2 regions of the Zhengella sp. genome follow, and region 1 is predicted to be linked to the other one. Evidence: predicted binding sites of a transcription regulator. Region 1 holds the regulator's gene; the other holds the start of a gene.
What was found. Region 1 encodes HrcA, which represses chaperone genes, less so after heat shock. Its sites were predicted from a motif close to GTTAGCACTCNCNNNNNGNGAGTGCTAAC; they were not measured.
Positions count from the first base shown of each region.

Region 1 (9,819 bases):
TGCTCGGCGCCATGCAGGAGGCGGTGCAGGGCATTTCCATCGTCAAGGCCTTCACGATGGAAGAGCAGTTGCGGGCCAAGCTTTCCGAGCTCATCCAGCAATCCGAGCATCGCTCCAACCGGATCGCCGAGGTTTCCGAACGCGTTTCCCCGGTTGCCGAGATCCTGGCCGGAATCCTGGTTTCGCTGGCGATCGCCTATACCGGTTTCCGCACGCTCGACACGGGCGAACTACCGGGCTCCATGGTGGCCTTCGTCACGGCCATGATGCTGGCCTACGATCCGGCGCGCCGGCTTGCGCGGGTGCAGGTGGGGCTGGAGCGCGCGCTGGTCAATGCGCGCATGATCTACGAGATCATCGACCTGGAACCGCACCAGCCCGATCGGGCGGACGCGGTGGCGCTCGCCGTCGGCAGGGGCGAAATCCGCTTCGAGAACGTGACCTTCGGCTATGGTCCGGACGTGCCGGTGATCCGGAGCATCGACCTGACCGCCAAGGCGGGGGAGACCACGGCCATTGTCGGCAGTTCGGGCGCCGGCAAGACCACGCTGATCGCGCTCGTGCAGCGGTTCTGGGACCCGGAAGAAGGCCGTGTGCTGATCGACGGGCAGGACATCGCGGCCGTCACGAAGTCCTCGCTGCGCCAGGCCATCGCCTATGTCTCGCAGCAACCCTACCTTTTCGAGGGTACGATTCGCGACAACATCCGCTACGGGCGCGCCGACGCGACGGATGGGGAGATCGAAGCGGCGGCGCGCGCGGCCCATGCGGAGGACTTCATCCTCGCCCAGCCGCAGGGCTATGACACGCCGGTGGGCGAAAGCGGCTCCACGCTTTCAGGGGGGCAGCGCCAGCGGCTCTCCATCGCCCGGGCAATCGTGCGCAATGCGCCGATCCTGCTGCTCGACGAGGCAACCTCCGCTCTGGACAACGAATCGGAAAAGAAGGTGCAACTGGCGCTGGAAGAGGTGATGAAGGGACGCACCACCATCGTCATCGCGCACCGGCTTTCCACCGTCGTCAATGCCGACCGCATCGTTGTCATGGATCAGGGCGTGGTTGTCGAAGAAGGCACCCATGACGAACTGGTTCGGCGCGAGGGCGGGCTTTACAAGCGTTTTCACGACGCGCAAATGGCCAAGCCGGTCGATCTCGACATCGACGAGGCCGGAACCGGCGAGGCGGAGGGAGGAAAGCGATGAAGGACATGAAACTGGTCGTCGCCGGCGCAGGCGGCCGCATGGGGCAGGCGCTCATCCGCGCGGTGGCCGAAACCCGGGGCGCGGTACTCCACGCGGCCATCGAGCGGGCCGATTCGCCGCATATCGGCAAGGATGCGGGCGAGCTGGCGGGCGCCGGCCATTCGGGTATCGCGATCAACGCCGATCCGCTGGCAGCCATGGCCGCAGCCGATGGCGTTCTGGATTTCACGACGCCAGCCGTCTCCGCCGAACTGGCCGGCTATGCCGCGCAGGCACGGATCGCGCATGTGATCGGAACCACCGGCTGCGGGCCGGAAGACGAGGCGAAGATCGCGGCGGCCGCGCGCCATGCCACCATCGTCAAGTCAGGCAACATGAGCCTTGGCGTCAACCTGCTCGCGGTGCTTGTGCGACAGGCGGCCAAGGCGCTCGATTCGGCGGATTTCGACATCGAGGTGCTGGAAATGCATCACCGGCACAAGGTCGATGCGCCCTCGGGCACCGCCCTGCTGCTGGGCGAGGCGGCGGCAGAGGGCCGCGACATCGCGCTCGCCGGCCACTCGGTGCGCGTGCGCGACGGCCATACGGGGCCGCGGGAGGCAGGGACGATCGGCTTTGCCACGCTGCGCGGCGGCTCGGTCGTGGGCGACCATTCGGTGATTCTCGCCGGTCCGGGCGAACGGATCACCCTGTCGCACCATGCCGAAGACCGTTCCATCTTCGCGCGCGGGGCCGTGAAGGCCGCGCTGTGGGCGCATGGGCGCAAGCCGGGGCTCTATTCCATGCTCGACGTGCTCGGCCTTTCCGACGGCTGAGCGGGGGAAACATCACACAGGAGATTTGCAGACATGGCTGGCACGCTGGTTCTCGTCCGTCACGGACAGAGCGAATGGAACCTGAAGAACCTCTTTACCGGCTGGAAGGATCCCGACCTGACCGACAAGGGCATTGAAGAGGCCAAGGCGGCCGGCAAGGCGCTGAAGGCGCGCGGCCTGACCTTCGACATCGCCTTCACCTCGCATTTGTGCCGTGCGCAGAACACGCTCAAGCTGATGCTGGCGGAACTGGGCCAGGAAGACCTGGAGACGAAGCGCGACGAGGCCTTGAACGAGCGCGACTATGGCGATCTTTCCGGCCTCAACAAGGACGATGCGCGCGCCAAATGGGGCGAGGAACAGGTTCATGTCTGGCGCCGCTCCTACGATGTACCGCCGCCCGGAGGCGAAAGCCTGAAGGACACGCTGGCCCGCACCCTGCCCTATTTCGTCACCGACATCCTGCCCGCCGTCATGCAGGGCAAGACCGTTCTGGTCGCCGCGCATGGCAATTCGCTGCGCTCCATCTGCATGGTTCTGGAACGGCTCGGCAAGGACGAAATCGTCGGTTTCGAGATCGCAACCGGCGAACCGATGATCTACGAATTGGGGTCCGATACGCTGGTCACGGAAAAAACGGTGCTGGCGAAATAATTTCCTTCAAACCGCGTTGACACCGGCGGTCAATCCGCCTACATCGGCGCGGCACCTGCCCAGGTGGCGGAATTGGTAGACGCGCACGGTTCAGGTCCGTGTGCCGCGAGGCGTGGAGGTTCGAGTCCTCTCCTGGGCACCAAATTCTCGGCACGTCCGGACACAAGCTCCGGCCCATGCCGGCTCCGGAATGCTGATAAACCCCGTCGATCCTTCGATGGGGTTTTTTGCTTTCCGAGCCGGACGACAAGCAGCCTGGCGCCATGTCCCTGGCGGCGCACGCAGCCAAATGCGCAGAGAGCCGGCCTGAAAATGCACGGGTTTCCAAAATCCGACCTGCCGAAACAAAAAACCTCCGGCGGAAGCCAGAGATCTTGTTACCAGACCTGAGCGAAAGCCTGCCGCGGACAGCCTTTCGCACGATCTTCCGGAGCATGTGGCGGATGCGCCTGACGGCCATCGCGGCAGCCGCCGGCCTGCATCGGAGAATGTCCGTTCCGGCTCAGGCGTCGCGTTCGGCCTGCGGATTGACCGGGCCGGGCTCGGCCGTCTGCTGCTGGCCCTTCGGCCCGCCGGTCGAGACGCCCACCATGGCCGGACGCAGCACCCGGTCGCCAATGACGTAGCCGGCCTGCACGACCTGCACCACCGTCTGGTGCGGAACCTCCGGGTTGGGCACCTCGAACATGGCCTGATGGTAGTTCGGGTCGAAGCGCTCGCCGTCGGGGTCAAGCTTCTTCACACCATGGCGTTCCAGCGCGCCGCCCATGTCGCGGGCGGTCATCTCGACGCCTTCGATGAGGGCGATGAAGCCCTTGTCCTCGGACCGGCGGGCATGCTCCGGCAGCGCCTCGATGGCGCGGGACAGGTTGTCGGCGACGCCGAGCATGTCGCGGGCGAAATTGGCGATGGCATAGGAGCGCGCATCGGCCACGTCCCGCTGCGAGCGCTTGCGGAGATTTTCCATTTCGGCGGCCACGCGCAGCAGCCGGTCGCGCAATTCCGCGTTTTCTGCTTCCAGCGCGGCAAACGGATCGGTTTGCACCGTCTCTTCCGCCATTGCCTGGGTTTCCATCTCCGGGTTTTCGTCGGTCATGGCGTGTTCATTGGCCATTCCGGTCTCCTTGGAGCCTTGGGTCATGTCGATTGTCCTGTTTCTTCAGGGCTTTTGTCTTGCGTTGCGCCGCATATCGAGCTTTGGCAGTGAAAAATCAAGACGCAGGCCGTCCCTGATGTCGCTCAGCGGATCATCCGGCTGATCACCTGGGCGGTATAATCGACCACGGGAACAATGCGCGCGTAGTTCAGCCGCGTCGGGCCGATCACGCCCAGCGCGCCGACGACGCGCGATTCCGCATCGCGATAGGGCGCGACCACCAGCGACGAGCCGGACAGCGAGAAAAGCTTGTTCTCCGAACCGATGAAGATGCGCACGCCGGAGCCTTCCTCCGCCATGTCGAGCAATTGCACCAGCGCTTCCTTGGTTTCAAGGTCGTCGAACAGATGGCGCAGGAGGTCGAGTTCCGCCTGGGCGGAAATGTTCTCCAGCAGGTTGGCGCGGCCGCGCACGATCAGCCGGGCCGGCATGCCCGATCCGTCGTCGGACCAAACCGCAATGCCGCGCTCGACCAGGTCGGCCGACAGCGAATCGAGCGCCTGCCGGGTCTTCTCCATCACGCGGGCGATCTCGCCGCGCGCCTCGGGCAAAGTGCGGCCGCGAATATTGGCGTTGAGGAAGTTGGAGGCCTCGACCAGCTGGCTTTGCGTCACGCCGGCAGGCAGCTCCAGGATCCGGTTTTCCACATCGCCGGATTGCGAAACCAGCACGGCCAGCGCCTTGCCCGGTTCAAGCTGGATGAACTCGATATGCTTGAGCGGCGCCTCGCTCTTGGCCGCCAGCACCAGCCCGGCGCCGCGCGTCAGGCCGGACAGCATCTGGCTGGCTTCCGTCAGCATGTGTTCCAGTGTATGCCCGGCGCCGGAGGCCGTCACCTGCGCGTCGATCATGCGCCGCTCGTCTTCCGAAAGCGCGCCAACTTCCATGAACGCATCGACGAAGAAACGCAGGCCGGCCTGCGTCGGCAGCCTGCCGGCGGAGACATGGGGCGAGTAGACCAGGCCCAAATGTTCCAGATCCGACATGACATTGCGGATGGTGGCGGGCGAAAGCGATTGTGGCAGCAGGCGCGAGAGGTTGCGCGATCCGACAGGTTCGCCGTCCTTCAGATAGCTGTCGACGATCAGCCGGAAGATGTCGCGCGCCCGCGCATCCAACATTTGCAGGGCGTTGTCCGTCACGTGCTGTGTCATGGGTCAACCTTTGCCATAACCGGAACTATATAATCGGAAGTCCGGCGAACTCAATGTTTGCCAGCGCTGCGGCGGACGGTTAGAAGGCGAGCCAGATCCGACCAAGCCATTCCCCGAGGTTTTCCATGCGTCCTTCGAAACGCCAGCTTGACGAAATGCGCCCCGTCCTGTTCGAGCGCGGAGTCTCCAAACATGCCGAGGGCTCGTGCCTGGTGAAGTTCGGCGATACCCATGTCCTGTGCACAGCCAGTCTTGAAGAGCGGGTGCCCGGCTGGATGCGCAATACCGGACGCGGCTGGGTGACGGCGGAATATGGCATGCTGCCGCGCGCCACCGGCGACCGCATGCGCCGCGAGGCCTCGGCCGGCAAGCAGGGTGGCCGCACGCTGGAGATCCAGCGCCTGATCGGCCGGTCGTTGCGTACCGTGGTCAATCTCGACGCGCTCGGCGAACGCCAGATCACGGTGGATTGCGATGTCATCCAGGCGGATGGCGGCACCCGCACCGCCTCCATCACCGGCGGTTTCGTGGCCTTGCACGATTGCCTGAGCTGGATGGAGGCTCGCTCCATGATCCGCACGGCCGACGTGCTGAAGGATCATGTCGCGGCCATTTCCTGCGGCCTATACAACGGTGCGCCGGTGCTTGACCTCGACTACATCGAGGATTCCTCGGCGCAGGCCGATGCCAATTTCGTCATGACCGGCAAGGGCGGCATCGTCGAGATCCAGGGCACGGCCGAGGGCGAGGCCTTTTCCGAAGAGGAATTCAACCAGTTGATGGGCCTTGCCAGAAAGGGCATCAACAGGCTCGTGGACCTTCAGAAAATGGCGATCGGCTGAACGATGCAGGCCAGGGGCATCCTCGAAACGGCGATCTATGCCGGCGACCTCGACGCCGCCGAGGCCTTCTGGCGCGACGTGATCGGCCTTGAGCGCATTCTCAAGGTGGATGGCCGCCACGTATTCTTCCGCTGCGGCGACGGCGTCCTTCTGGTCTTCAACCCGGATGCCACGGCATTGCCGCCCTCAGATCCCGCCATGCCCGTGCCGCCCCATGGCGCCCATGGTCCGGGCCATGTCTGCTTCCGGGCGTCCGGCGACGAGATCGAGGCCTGGCGGGCACATCTGCAAGACCACGGCATCGGCATCGAAGCGGATTTCCGCTGGCCGAACGGCGCCCGTTCCATCTACTTCCGCGATCCGGCGGGCAATTCCATCGAATTCGCCGAACCTTCCATCTGGGGTCTTGAATGAGCACCGCAACTGCCCGTCCGCTGCAAAACCGCGAGATTGTCGTCGCCACCCACAATGCCGGCAAGCTGGCCGAGATCCGCGATCTGATCGGCCCGTTCGGATTCGCGGCGAAATCGGCCGGTGAACTGGGCCTGCCCGAACCGGAGGAGACGGGCACCACGTTTGAGGAAAATGCCGCCATCAAGGCGCTGGCCGCAGCCAGGGCAACGGGCATGCCGGCCCTGTCGGACGATTCCGGCCTCTGCGTCGATGCGCTCGATGGCCAACCCGGCGTTTATACCGCCGACTGGGCGCAGAAGGCCGACGGCAGCCGCGATTTCGCCATGGCCATGCGTAATGTCGAGGAGCGCATGCAGGCCGCCGGCGCGGTGAGCGAGGACAGGCGCACCGGCCGCTTCGTTGCCGTGCTCTGCCTGGCCTGGCCGGATGGCCATACCGAGTTCTTTCGCGGCGAGGTGGAGGGCACGCTGGTCTGGCCGCCCCGCGGTGAGCAGGGTTTCGGCTACGATCCGGTTTTCCGACCGGAAGGCCACGAGAGGACGTTCGGTGAAATGCCCGCCACCGAGAAACACGGCTGGGAGGCCGGCCGTGGCGATCTCGGCCTGTCGCACCGCGCCCGTGCCTTCGCGCTCTTCGCCCGCGAGAAACTGGGCGCTGAATGAACCCCAACCGCGACGACGGTACGCCGGGTTTCGGCGTCTATGTCCATTGGCCGTTCTGCGCGGCCAAGTGCCCCTATTGCGACTTCAATTCCCACGTTCGGCACAAGCCCGTGGACCAGGCACGCTTCGCCGCCGCCTTCCGCCGCGAACTGGCGACCATGCGCAGCCGTACAGGGCCCAAAGAGGTCAGTTCCATCTTCATCGGCGGCGGCACGCCTTCGCTGATGAAGCCCGAAACGGTGGGGGCGATCCTGGAAGCCGTCGCGGAACTGTGGACCGTGCCGGACGGCATCGAGATCACCATGGAGGCCAATCCGCAAAGCGCCGATGCCGGCCGTTTTGCCGGCTACCGGGCGGCAGGGGTCAATCGCCTGTCGCTGGGCGTGCAGGCGCTGAATGATGCGGATCTGAAATTCCTCGGCCGCCTGCATGACGCAGGCGAGGCATTGCAGGCCATCGAGCTGGCGCGGCGCACCTTTCCGCGCCTGTCCTTCGACCTGATCTATGCCCGTCCGGGCCAGACGCTTGCAGGATGGAAGGCAGAACTGGAATCGGCCATCGCCCATGCCGCCGATCATCTCTCGCTCTACCAGTTGACCATCGAGGAAGGCACGCCCTTCTTCGCGCTCCATGCCGCCGGCAAGATCAATCCGCCCGACTCGGACATGGGCGCGGCACTGTACGAATTGACGCAGGACGTGACGCAGACGCATGGCCTGCCTGCCTACGAGATTTCCAATCACGCCGCGCCGGGCGCGGCGAGCCGGCACAACCTGACCTATTGGCGCTATGGCGAATATGCCGGCGCCGGCCCCGGCGCCCACGGCCGCTTTGTCGAGAATGGCCGGCGCGTCGTCACCATGGCCGCTCGCGGGCCGGAAAGCTGGCTGGCGCAAGTGGAAGCGCAAGGCCACGGCATCGCCGATGGCGAGGTTCTGACCCGCGACCAGGAAGCCGACGAAATGCTGCTGATGGGCCTGCGCCTTCGCGAAGGCCTGGATCTGGCCCGCTATGAAATGCTTGCCGGCCGTGGCCTTCAGCCTGACCGCATTGCCATGCTTCAGAATGAAGGCCTGGTCGAGCCGCTCGGCAATTCACGCCTGCGGGTCACGCCCGCCGGCATGATCGTGCTTGATGCCGTGGTGGCCGATCTGGCGCGCTGATCGGGCTGGCCGTCAGGTTCAAGCCCGCGAGGGAGGCGTGACGGCCATTGCCTCTTCCATGCCAAGCGCCGCGAGCGCCTGTGCCACGATATGCGGTGCATTGAGACCGGCCTCGTCATACATTTTCGACGGGCTGTCATGCTGGATGAAACTGTCCGGCAGAACCATGGAGCGGATGCGCAGGCCATGGTCGAGATGACCTGACTGGGCCAGGAAGTGCAGCACATGGCTGCCGAATCCGCCCACCGCGCCCTCCTCGATCGTGATCAGCACTTCATGTTCGCGCGCCAGCCGCGCGATCATGTCCTCGTCCAGCGGCTTGGCAAAGCGCGCATCGGCAACGGTGGTCGAAAGGCCGCGCGTCTCCAGATCCTCGGCAGCCCTGATGCACTCGGCCAGCCGGGCGCCGAAGGAAAGCAGTGCGATCTTCGTGCCTTCGCGCACCACGCGGCCCTTGCCCAGCGCCAGCACCTGCCCGCGTTCCGGCATGTCCACGCCGACGCCCTCGCCACGCGGAAACCGGAAGGCGGATGGCCGGTCCTCGATGGCCAGCGACGTGGCCACCATGTGCTTGAGTTCCGCCTCGTCCGCCGCGGCCATGACGACGAAGCCGGGCAGGTTCGCCAGATAGGCGATGTCGAAGGAGCCGGCATGCGTCGGGCCGTCGGCCCCCACCAACCCGGCCCGGTCAATGGCAAAACGCACCGGAAGCCCCTGAATCGCCACGTCATGGACCACCTGGTCATAGCCGCGTTGCAGGAAGGTGGAATAGATCGCGCAGACCGGCTTCATGCCCGCCCCCGCCAGTCCGGCGGCAAAGGTCACGGCATGCTGCTCGGCGATGCCCACATCGAAGGTACGGGCCGGAAAGCGCTTGCCGAACAGGTCGAGCCCGGTGCCGGATGGCATGGCCGCGGTGATCGCCACCACGCGGTCATCCTCCTCGGCCTCACGGATCAGGCTCTCGGCGAAGACCCTGGTGTAGGAAGGCGCGTTGGATTTCGCCTTCTTCTGCTCACCCGTCACCACGTCGAACCGGGCGACGCCATGATACTTGTCGGCGGCCTGTTCGGCCGGCGCATAGCCCTTGCCCTTGCGGGTCAGCGTGTGGATCAGGACCGGCCCTGTCGCGCGCGCCTTCACGGTGCGCAGCACCGACAGAAGCTGCTCCATGTCATGCCCGTCGATCGGGCCGACATAGGAAAAGCCCAGTTCCTCGAACAGCGTGCCGCCGACCACCATGCCCTTGACCAGATGCTTGGCCCGCTCCGCGCCTTCCCGGAAGGGTGGCGGCAGGAATTCCAGCGCACTCCTGGCTATGGACTTGAAATCCTGCAGCGGTTTTTCCGTGTAGAGCCGCGAGAGATAACGCGACATGGCGCCCACCGGCGGGGCAATGGACATCTCGTTGTCGTTGAGGATGACGAACAGACGCTTGCCCAGGTGCCCGGCATTGTTCAGGGCCTCGTAGGCCATGCCGGCAGACATGGCGCCATCGCCGATGACGGCGATGGCATCGCCCGTATCCATGCCGAAATCGCGCGCAGCGGCAAAGCCCAGCGCAGCGGAGATGGAGGTGGAGGAATGGGCCGTGCCGAACGGGTCGTATTCGCTTTCGGTGCGCTTGGTGAAGCCGGACAGCCCGCCGCCCTGGCGCAGGGTGCGGATCCGGTCGCGCCGGCCGGTCAGGATCTTGTGCGGATAGGCCTGGTGCCCGACATCCCACACGATCTTGTCGCGCGGGGCATCGAACACCG
Region 1 covers NZ_JAWKWO010000002.1:297,705-307,523, reverse strand. The annotation lists gene R3D65_RS07520 (ABC transporter ATP-binding protein) at 1-1,202, shown strand, start outside; gene dapB (4-hydroxy-tetrahydrodipicolinate reductase) at 1,199-2,017, shown strand; gene R3D65_RS07510 (2,3-bisphosphoglycerate-dependent phosphoglycerate mutase) at 2,051-2,671, shown strand; tRNA gene R3D65_RS07505 (tRNA-Leu) at 2,729-2,813, shown strand; gene grpE (nucleotide exchange factor GrpE) at 3,174-3,812, opposite strand; gene hrcA (heat-inducible transcriptional repressor HrcA) at 3,911-4,981, opposite strand; gene rph (ribonuclease PH) at 5,107-5,823, shown strand; gene R3D65_RS07485 (VOC family protein) at 5,827-6,237, shown strand; gene rdgB (RdgB/HAM1 family non-canonical purine NTP pyrophosphatase) at 6,234-6,899, shown strand; gene hemW (radical SAM family heme chaperone HemW) at 6,896-8,062, shown strand; gene dxs (1-deoxy-D-xylulose-5-phosphate synthase) at 8,081-9,819, opposite strand, start outside.

Region 2 (9,819 bases), on a different contig from region 1:
GGGCCGCCTGAAGGAACAGGCCATCGCGGTTTTCCAGAAGGCCGGTTTCACCATCCGCCAGCCGGAGGATTCGCGCCAGTACCGTGCCACCGTTGACGGTCACGACGGCATCGAGATCGCATTCCTTTCGGCCTCCGAGATCGCCCGCGAACTGGGTGCCGGCACGGTGGAAATGGGTGTCACCGGCGAGGATCTGGTGCGCGAGACGCTGGCGGCCTGGGACGAGAAGGTGGAAATCTCCGCCCGTCTCGGTTTCGGCCATGCCGATGTCATCGTTGCCGTGCCCGAGGTCTGGTTCGACGTCGATACCATGGCCGATCTTGATGACGTGGCGGCCGAGTTCCGCATGAGCCATGGCCGGCGTCTGCGCATCGCCACCAAATACTGGCGCCTGACCCAGCAGTTCTTCTCGCGCGCCCACGGCATCCAGGTCTATCGCATCGTCGAAAGCCTTGGCGCCACGGAAGGGGCGCCTGCCGCGGGGTCGGCGGATGTCATCGTGGATATCACCTCCACCGGCTCCACGCTGCGCGCCAACCATCTGAAGATCCTCGACGACGGGATCATCCTCAAATCCCAGGCCTGCCTTGTCACCGGCAAGCGTGTGCTGGAAGGCCCGGAGGCTGCGCTCGCGCGCGAGATCGCCGGGCGCGTCGGGGCCAGTCTGGCCCACGCCTGACGGCTATTTTTCACGGATTGCTTTTCTGACTGGTCGGGTGCAAGAAGGCCCGGTCGGACGGTGTGTCCGGCCCGAACGCGTCCCCCGGAGCCCAGCGCTGACCGGTGCGGCTCCGCCAACCACAAAGCCAAAACACATGCGTTCCGTTCATGCGTTCCTGCCGGATGGTCCGGCCGGACGGATTTGCGGAGCTTTTCTCATGGAAATGACATCTGGACTGGCCATGTACGGCCTGTCGGTCCTGCTGCTGTTCTGGTTCGGCACCAGCAGACTGCCGGCATGGATGGCCCGCCTGCTCAACGCCGAATTGGGAGCGGGCATTGCCTGCGCGCTTCTCACCGTCAGTCTCGTTCTCGGCTTGCTGCTCGTCTATTTCGGCACTCAGGCTTTGCTGGGAACGGCATTTTCAGCGGGGGCTGCCGTGTCCGCGGTCGTCATCGCCACCTTTGTGTTGGCGCAAGTCTTCACGGGCACGAAGCAGCCGGTCTGATGGATAAAGGTCCGCCGGAACGGTGCGGGCGGACCTTCTTCAGGTTCGGCCAGGCTCAGGCCGTGGCGAGCTTGCCACCGCCCAGACGCGCGTCCACCGACCATGCTCCGGGACCGGAAACGGCGAGGAAGGCAAAGCCACCGGCAATAGCCAGGTTCTTCATGAAGGAGATGAACTGCATCTGGTCGGCCGGATCGAAGTGGAACACGAAACCGGTAAAGACGCAGAAGGCGGCCAGCGCCAGCGCGGTGGCGCGGGTCATCAAGCCGGCCAGGATGAAGAGCCCGGCGACCAGTTCGAAAATGGCGGCCAGCCAGGCAAGCGCCGTCGATGCGGGAAGGCCGACCGAGGCTATATAGCCCGCCGTGCCGTCAATGCCGCCGGCCAGTTTGCCCCAGCCCGCCATGATGAAGATGAAAGCGGCCAGCACGCGGCCGGCCAGCAGGAGAAGGTTGGTGTTCATGGATAGTCCCTCAGCGTTTGTTTGCTATAGAGAGACAATACGCTTTCCATCGTTCACGAATAGGCGCGGTTTGTGCAACGCAGCGTAAACAGGGCATGGACGCACCAGTTCATTCTCAGCCGCCGTTGATCATGGTTTCCGGCCGGACCAGCCGGTCGAATGTCGCTTCATCCACATATCCGCTCTTCAGCGCTTCCTCGCGCAGCGTTGTTCCATGGGCATGGGCCGCCTTGGCGATGGCAGCAGCCTTGTCATAGCCGATTTCAGGCGCAAGCGCGGTCACGAGCATCAGCGACCGCTCGACCAGCGTAGCGATATGGCTCTCGTTGGCCGTGATTCCATCGACGCATTTGTCCGCGAAGGATACCATGCCGTCGGCCAGAAGACGGATGGATTGCAGCACGTCATGGGCGATCACCGGCTTCATCACGTTCAATTCGAACTGGCCTTGCGAGGCGGCGAAGGTCACGGTCGTCTGGTTGCCCATGACCTGTGCGGCCACCATCGTCAGCGCCTCCGCCTGGGTCGGATTCACCTTGCCCGGCATGATGGACGAGCCCGGTTCGTTTTCCGGCAGCGACAATTCCCCGAGTCCGGAGCGCGGACCCGAGGCCAGCAGGCGGATGTCATTTGCGATCTTGTAGAGATCGGCGGCCAGTGCGGCCAGCGCGCCATGCAGGTTGGCCAGCGCGCCATGGCTGGCCAGCGCCTCGAAACGGTTGGCCGCGGGCCGGAAGGCGAGGCCGGTCAGCGCAGAAATCTCATCGGCGAAGCGTACGGAGAAGCCCTGCGGGGCGTTGAGCCCGGTGCCGACCGCCGTTCCTCCCTGTGCCAGCGAATGCACGTCAGCCAGCGCTGCTGCGATGCGGCTGCGTCCGAGATCCAGCGCCGCGCCATAGCCGGAAAATTCCTGCCCGAGCGTCAGCGGCGTGGCATCCTGCGTATGCGTGCGGCCGATCTTGATGATGTCGCCGAACGCCTCTGCCTTGTCATCGAGCGCCTCATGCAACCGGTCGAGCGCCGGCAACAGCCGGTCATGCGCCTCCCGGCTGACCGCCACATGCAGGGCGGTGGGGAAGGTGTCGTTGGACGACTGGCTGCGATTGACATGGTCGTTGGGGTGGACGGGCGTCTTGGAACCCATCGCGCCGCCCGCCATCTCGATGGCCCGGTTTGCGATCACCTCGTTGGCGTTCATGTTGGTCTGGGTACCTGATCCTGTCTGCCAGACGACAAGCGGGAAGTGGTCGTCCAGCCTGCCTTGCGCCACCTCCTGCGCGGCGCGGTCGATGAGGGACGCGATATCGCCGTCGAGGACGCCGAGCGCGGCATTGCTGCGCGCCGCCGCCTGTTTCACAAGGCCGAGGGCATGGATGAGGGCAGGGGGCATGCGCTCCGAGCCGATGCGGAAATTTTCCAGGCTGCGCTGCGTTTGCGCGCCCCAATAGCGGTCCGCAGGCACGTCGATGGGGCCGAACGTGTCGGTTTCGGTGCGTTTCGCCATGCGTCTGCTCCTCTTGTCCCGTCAGTGATATGGGGCAGGAGGCGGCGGGAACCAAGCCCCGCTCAACCTGGCGGAATACTGCGACGTCCGAAGGTGGTGCGCGCCCTGGCGGTGCTGGCCGGCCGCTCGGCCGCTGGCGGAGCGGCGGAGAGGCCCGCGCCGTGCATTGCCGTTCCGTCCGGTGGAGAGCCGGCGCCGCTTCTGCCCGCCCCTTGCGGCCTGGCCTTTCGGCTGCCGGGACGGAGGAAGGGCGGTTCGGGTGGGCCGAAGTCGTTCGGTCCCTCGTCACCCTTCCTGAAGCCAAGCTCGATAAGAAGGTCATGCGCCCAGCGGAAGCTGAGGTTCGACATCGTCGCGGGCTTGTTGTGGTCGTGAAGCCGCTGCACATTGGCGGACCAGGAGATCCAGAGGACGGCGGCAAGAGCGGCGAGGCCGTACGCGGTCGGTTCGGTATCGCCGCGCCGGTCAAGGCTGAAAACGAGGTCATCCCATGCCAGGAAGGTGAGAGCCGCGACAAGCAGATGGGCCAACCACCATGTCTGCCGCCCGATCCGACCGGAAAATCCGAAGAAACGCCACATGCCTGTCAGTCCGTCATAAACAGCGAGCGGTCAGATATAGCGCCTGCGTCCGAACCCGGTTCGCTCCGCAGGCGGGATTCGCAGGCGGTCCATCACCTGGCGCCGCCGCTCGACTTGCAAGGTCGGCGCATCCTGGTCCTTCACATGAGCTGCTTCCATCGCCTTTCGCCGGCGGTTTTCCGCTTGGAACATCTCGCGGTCTTCCTGGGACGCGGTTTTCCTGACCGGACGTCCCGCAAGGTCGTTGCGCGGCCCGTAGCCGTTGTCATCGCGCCCTGTGCCGGGAAGCAGGCCCAGTTCGATCAAGACCCAGAGGGGCCCGAACACCGGGACGAACAGCAGGAGATACCACCAGCCCGTTTTGCCACGGTCGTGAAGCCGCTTGATGCAGGCGGCGGCGCTGAGCCAGAAGGCCAGGACAACCAGTCCAGCCGAGACCCAGAACCGTGGATCGCTGGTGTCCGGCATGATGAAGCCGTTCTCGAACGTCGCCTTTTTGAACGCCAGTTGACCGGACAACCAGCTCAAGCCGGTTGAAATGGCCATGATGAACCAGAACATGACGCGGCCATAGCGACCGGTAAAACTGAATATCTCCAGCATGAAGACAGGCCCCCATTTGTATTCGCACACGCAGACCATATCGGCCCGAACGGGTTCATGGCATGTTAAGGGCCCGGATTTCCTGCAATCGGGATGAACCGGAGGTAAAGTAAAGAAAGTAGTTTCGAAAACAATTGAATTGCGATGGCATTGTCCGTCGTGAATATCAGGGTCGCCATGGCGGCATGGAAAAAGGGCGGCCCTTGCGAGCCGCCCTTTCCGTATGTCTGTTTGGAAGCCGGACTTAGAAGTCCATGCCACCCATGCCGCCGCCCGGCATTGCCGGAGCCGCCGATTCCTTCTTCGGCAGTTCGGCAATCATGGCTTCGGTGGTGACCAGCAGGCCGGCCACGGAAGCGGCATCCTGCAGGGCGGTGCGAACCACCTTGACCGGGTCGACGATACCCATGGTGATCATGTCGCCATATTCACCGGTCTGGGCATTGTAGCCGAAGGTCTCCGAGGCATTTTCGAGGATCTTGCCGACCACGATGGAGGCCTCGTCACCGGCATTGGTGACGATCTGGCGGGCAGGCGACTGCAGGGCGCGGCGCACGATGGCGATACCGGCATCCTGGTCGGCATTGACGCCCTTGACGGTGAGCGCGTTGGAGGCACGCAAGAGAGCGGTGCCGCCGCCGGCCACGATGCCTTCCTCAACGGCCGCGCGGGTCGCGTTGAGAGCGTCGTCGACGCGGTCCTTCTTCTCCTTGACTTCCACTTCCGTCGCACCGCCGACGCGGATGACGGCCACGCCGCCAGCCAGCTTGGCAAGACGCTCCTGCAGCTTCTCGCGGTCGTAATCGGAAGTCGTCTCCTCGATCTGGCCCTTGATCTGGGCCACGCGGCCCTCGATCTCGGCCTTCTGGCCGGCGCCGTCGACGATCGTGGTGTTTTCCTTGGAGATGGCAACCTTCTTGGCGCGGCCCAGCATGTCGAGGGTCACGTTCTCAAGCTTGATGCCGAGGTCCTCGGAAATCACCTGGCCGCCGGTGAGGATGGCGATGTCCTCGAGCATGGCCTTGCGGCGGTCGCCGAAGCCCGGCGCCTTGACGGCAGCGATCTTCAGGCCGCCACGCAGCTTGTTGACCACCAGCGTGGCCAGCGCCTCGCCTTCCACGTCCTCGGCGATGATGACGAGCGGCTTGGACGACTGCACAACCGATTCGAGGACCGGCAGCATGGCCTGCAGGTTGGAGAGCTTCTTCTCGTGCAGCAGGATGTAGGCGTCTTCCAGCTCGGCGACCATCTTTTCCGGATTGGTCACGAAATAGGGCGACAGGTAGCCGCGATCGAACTGCATGCCTTCAACGACTTCCAGCTCGGTCTCGGCCGTCTTGGCTTCCTCGACGGTGATGACACCCTCGTTGCCAACCTTCTGCATGGCGCTGGCGATCATGTCGCCGATTTCCTTTTCGCCATTGGCGGAAATCGTGCCGACCTGGGCCACTTCATCGGAGGTGTTGATCTTCTTGGCGGAAGAGACCAGCTTGGAGGCGACTTCGCCAACCGCCAGGTCGATGCCGCGCTTCAGATCCATCGGGTTCATGCCGGCGGCAACCGCCTTGGCGCCTTCCTTGACAATGGCCTGGGCCAGAACGGTGGCCGTGGTCGTGCCGTCACCGGCAATGTCATTGGTCTTGGAGGCGACTTCGCGCACCATCTGCGCGCCCATGTTCTCGAACTTGTCTTCCAGTTCGATTTCCTTGGCGACGGAAACGCCGTCCTTGGTGATGCGCGGCGCACCGAAAGCCTTGTCGATGACGACGTTACGGCCCTTCGGACCCAGCGTCACCTTCACCGCATCGGCCAGAATGTCCACGCCACGCAGCATGCGCTCGCGCGCGTCACGGCTGAATTTTACTTCCTTGGCTGCCATGTTTCCATAACTCCCGGGCATTTGCCCTAAATGAGGATTGAGGTTTGAGAGCGGATATCCGGCCGGTTCAGCCGATCACGCCCATGATGTCGGCTTCCTTCATGATCAGAAGGTCTTCGCCGTTGAGCTTGACTTCCGTGCCCGACCACTTGCCGAACAGGACGCGGTCGCCGGCCTTGACGGACATCGGGATCAGTTCGCCGCTGTCCTTGCGCGCGCCTTCGCCAACGGCGACGATCTCGCCTTCCGACGGCTTTTCCTTGGCGGTGTCGGGAATGATGATCCCGCCGGCGGTCTTCTCTTCGGACTCAACCCGGCGCACGACAACGCGGTCGTGGAGCGGGCGGAAATTCATCTCGGCCATGTCTGTTACCCTCGGGTGAATGGATTTCAACTCAATGGGACCGCTTTCGCGGTGTTAGCACTCCTCGATAGCGAGTGCTAACGGCGAGGGAGATAAGCACCGTCTCCTGCCGTGTCAAGAAATCCGGAAGGGAAAAATCACATTGGTGAACGTGCCGGTCCGTTGTGCCCCGGCACGGCCCGGTCCGGCCGGACGCGAATGCACACGCCCCGCCGGTGCGGCGGGGCGTGCGTGGTCCGAAAGGCACGGCTCAGCTGACGATGCGAAGGTTCGACAATTCGTCGGCAATCGCCTTGAAGACATCCATCAACTGCCCGCCGGTCGCATTGTAGAACAATTTCACATAGTTCCCGCTGCCATCCTTGCGGAAGCGCGATTCCGAAGCGCATTCGCGAAGCTCGTCGATGGCGCCGGAACCGGACGGAAGGTCGAGTGCGATCGAAAAGATGATGATCCCGTCATCCTTGGCATTGGTGCAGAGCTGCTGCATGTGCTCGTCCATGGCCGCGGTATACTGTGTATCGTTGAACGCGCCGGTCGGGAAACCGGAACTCAGGCCTTCATAGAGGCGCGGCTTGCTGCCGCCGTCGTAATTGGTTCCCATGTAGCCATGCGCGGCATAGGTCGACTTCTTGATGCCGTCGGGATCGTAGTAGGAACCGGGCAGGTGGGTATAGGTGTTCGCGCCGTCGGTCAGCACGATGATCACCTTGTCGTTGTTCTGGTCCGTTTTCGGCCGGCCTTCGCTGAAGGGCGCATCCTTGGTCAGCGTATGCCAGCCCCATGCCATGCCTTCCGGAACATTGGTATTTCCATTGGCCTGCATGGCATCGATCGCATCCAGCACCACATCGCGTTCGTCGGTCTTGGTCACGTCCTGAAGCGGTGTGATCGGGGTGGTCGTGCAGGAGAAATTGGGTCCCTGGTCCAGGCCGGACGAATGGCTGTCCGGCAGCGTCTGGAAGTATTTCACCATGTCGCGGTGGCGTTTCAGGTTCGTGTAGCTGGACGGGTCGCCCGGATAGTCGTCATCCAGCCAGTTGTTGTGCCACCAGCCATTGTCGCCATTGTCGGTCTCGTCATTGGCGAACATGGGCACGATCAGCGATTCCGGATCGCTGCTGCTGGCGCCTTGTCCGTTGACATTGTAGGGGTAGGGACGGGCCTCGACGCAGCCCTGCCAGGCTTCGGCAGGCCCGTAGATCGGCTCCGTCACCGGCGGCACCCAGGTATTTTCGTTCCAGCAATACTGGCGGCCATACCACCACCGGCATACGGGCTGGCTTTCGTAGTGGCCGGCCTCGATGACCTGCTCGCCGATCTGTTTCTTCATGCCGTTGTAGAGCGAGAAGCGCGTCAGCGCCTCGCCTTCCTCGGCGCCCCATCCATTGCCCGTCTTGTACCAACGGTTGCCGGTCTTGACCGCCTTCTTGCTGTCGCCCCAGGCATCCTTCAGCGAATCCCAGTTGAAGTTCTCGTGATGGATGGGCGAGTCGCCGAACTTGTCCATCCAGTCGGCGGTGGCGTTCTGGGGCCCGACGTTGACGGAGGCAGCAAACGGCACGACGGAAAACTGCACGGGCTTGACGATCTGCTTGATCTTCTTGGCGTCGTCGCCAAGCTCGTTGACAAGATAGGTGGCCGCTTCCTTGAGCAGTTCAAGGCGCTTCTTGTTGGAGCCGGAACCCTTGTTGTCCATGGAGCCGGAATTGTCGAGGACGAGCGCGATTTCCGCGGTGTTCTTGGTGCGAACCTTGATATCCGTGTTGAAGGTGAAATCCTTCGGACCGCCATAGAGATCCGCGAGGCTCTCTGTCAGGAACAGCGGTCTGAACTGCAATTCCGTCGTCAGCTTGATATCGCCATCGCTGCCCGTATCGGTGGGCAGCAGGATCTGCAGGTCCGTCTGGTCGGCGTCCACCGGCCCGAGATTGGATTCGAAGAACTTCTTGCCATAGGCCTTGAGTTCATCGTCGCTCATCCCTTCCTCGATCTGGCGCCCGATGGCGATGCCGGCCGCCTCCATCGCATAGACCGTGGCATGGCGCTGCCGCTGCATTTCCGTCAGGTCGATCGCGAACCCCGCCGCCATGATGAATGCCGGCAGGAGAAAGGCAAACATGATGGCGAAATTGCCTGACTTGTCTCTGGCGAAATTCCTGTACACAGTATTGCTCCCTGCCTCTTGGAACGACAGGGCAATATATTATGAGAACATTTAATTAGAGATTACGCAAAGAAATGATTTCGTATATAAGAATTTACTGTACGTTTACTGTAAATGCACCTGGCTTGCGACGGTTCATGTTGCCGCGAGAATACCCTTGCCCGCGGGCAGATCCGGCTTGAGCCGCCTTGGTCCGTTGAACCGGCTGCCGGACATGACATCGACCCCCAGGTCGATCAGGCTCACCGCCTCTTCGTCGGTCGTCACGTCGATTGCCGAAACGGTAACGCCTTCGCGGGTGCAGGCAGCGATGATGCTTTCTGCATCCAGGTCTCGCGGACGAAGCTTTTCGCGCTCCAGCAGCCGGTTTGCGGTCAGCTTGACGCAGCGCACACCGTATCCGGTGAGGATTTTCAGGGCATCGGCGCCGCCGAGCCATCCTTCGGCGGCAAATTGCGCACCGCTGTCACGCAAGGTGTCGAGTGCCGCGGCGTGCTTGCGGTTCGCTCCGGTCATCAGGTGAACCGGCAGCGACAGGATGAGCGAACGGGCAAGCGCGTCGTCGCCCTTGTAAAGCGTGGCGACCCCGCCCAGCGCCTCCGGGTTCTGCAACAGGCTGGCGGAGACCGGCACATGCAGTGGCAGGTTGGCGCCGTCCGCGCCCAGATGCCGGCTTGCCACTTCGGCCGCCTTGCGCACCAGGGCGGCCTCGAAGGCCTGCCTCGCCCCGGCGCGCGGTTCGCTGGCCATGCGGGACATGAAATCGTTGCCGGGTCCCACCGTGGCGTGCACGTTGAAACCCACGGCCCGCGAACCGGATATGGAAATCATCGGTTCGAGCGCGAGGTCGAAACGCCCCTCGCACAGGGCTTCCACGCGGGCCTTCTCCGCCTTGCCTGCGCGCCTCGACGTTCGTTCCTCCCGTTCCGGCCGCGCGGCCCTGGCCGCTTCCTCGCTGAGCCGGATCACGTTCGCGGCCGGTTCGTCGGCCGCAGCCGCACGCTGCGCACCTTCGCTGGCGCCATCGCCAACCGTGCCGCCGTCAGGGTTTTGCGCCGGAACCGCCGCGGTAATGTTTGCGGGCATCGG
Region 2 covers NZ_JAWKWO010000005.1:166,774-176,592, reverse strand. The annotation lists gene hisG (ATP phosphoribosyltransferase) at 1-679, shown strand, start outside; gene R3D65_RS15730 (hypothetical protein) at 879-1,169, shown strand; gene R3D65_RS15725 (DoxX family protein) at 1,225-1,632, opposite strand; gene fumC (class II fumarate hydratase) at 1,748-3,136, opposite strand; gene R3D65_RS15715 (DUF805 domain-containing protein) at 3,199-3,717, opposite strand; gene R3D65_RS15710 (DUF805 domain-containing protein) at 3,748-4,320, opposite strand; gene groL (chaperonin GroEL) at 4,565-6,199, opposite strand; gene groES (co-chaperone GroES) at 6,267-6,563, opposite strand; gene R3D65_RS15695 (hypothetical protein) at 6,814-8,730, opposite strand; gene R3D65_RS15690 (EAL domain-containing protein) at 8,866-9,819, opposite strand, start outside.
Region 2: the regulator HrcA is predicted to act here: its motif matches at 6,617-6,645, upstream of groES (co-chaperone GroES).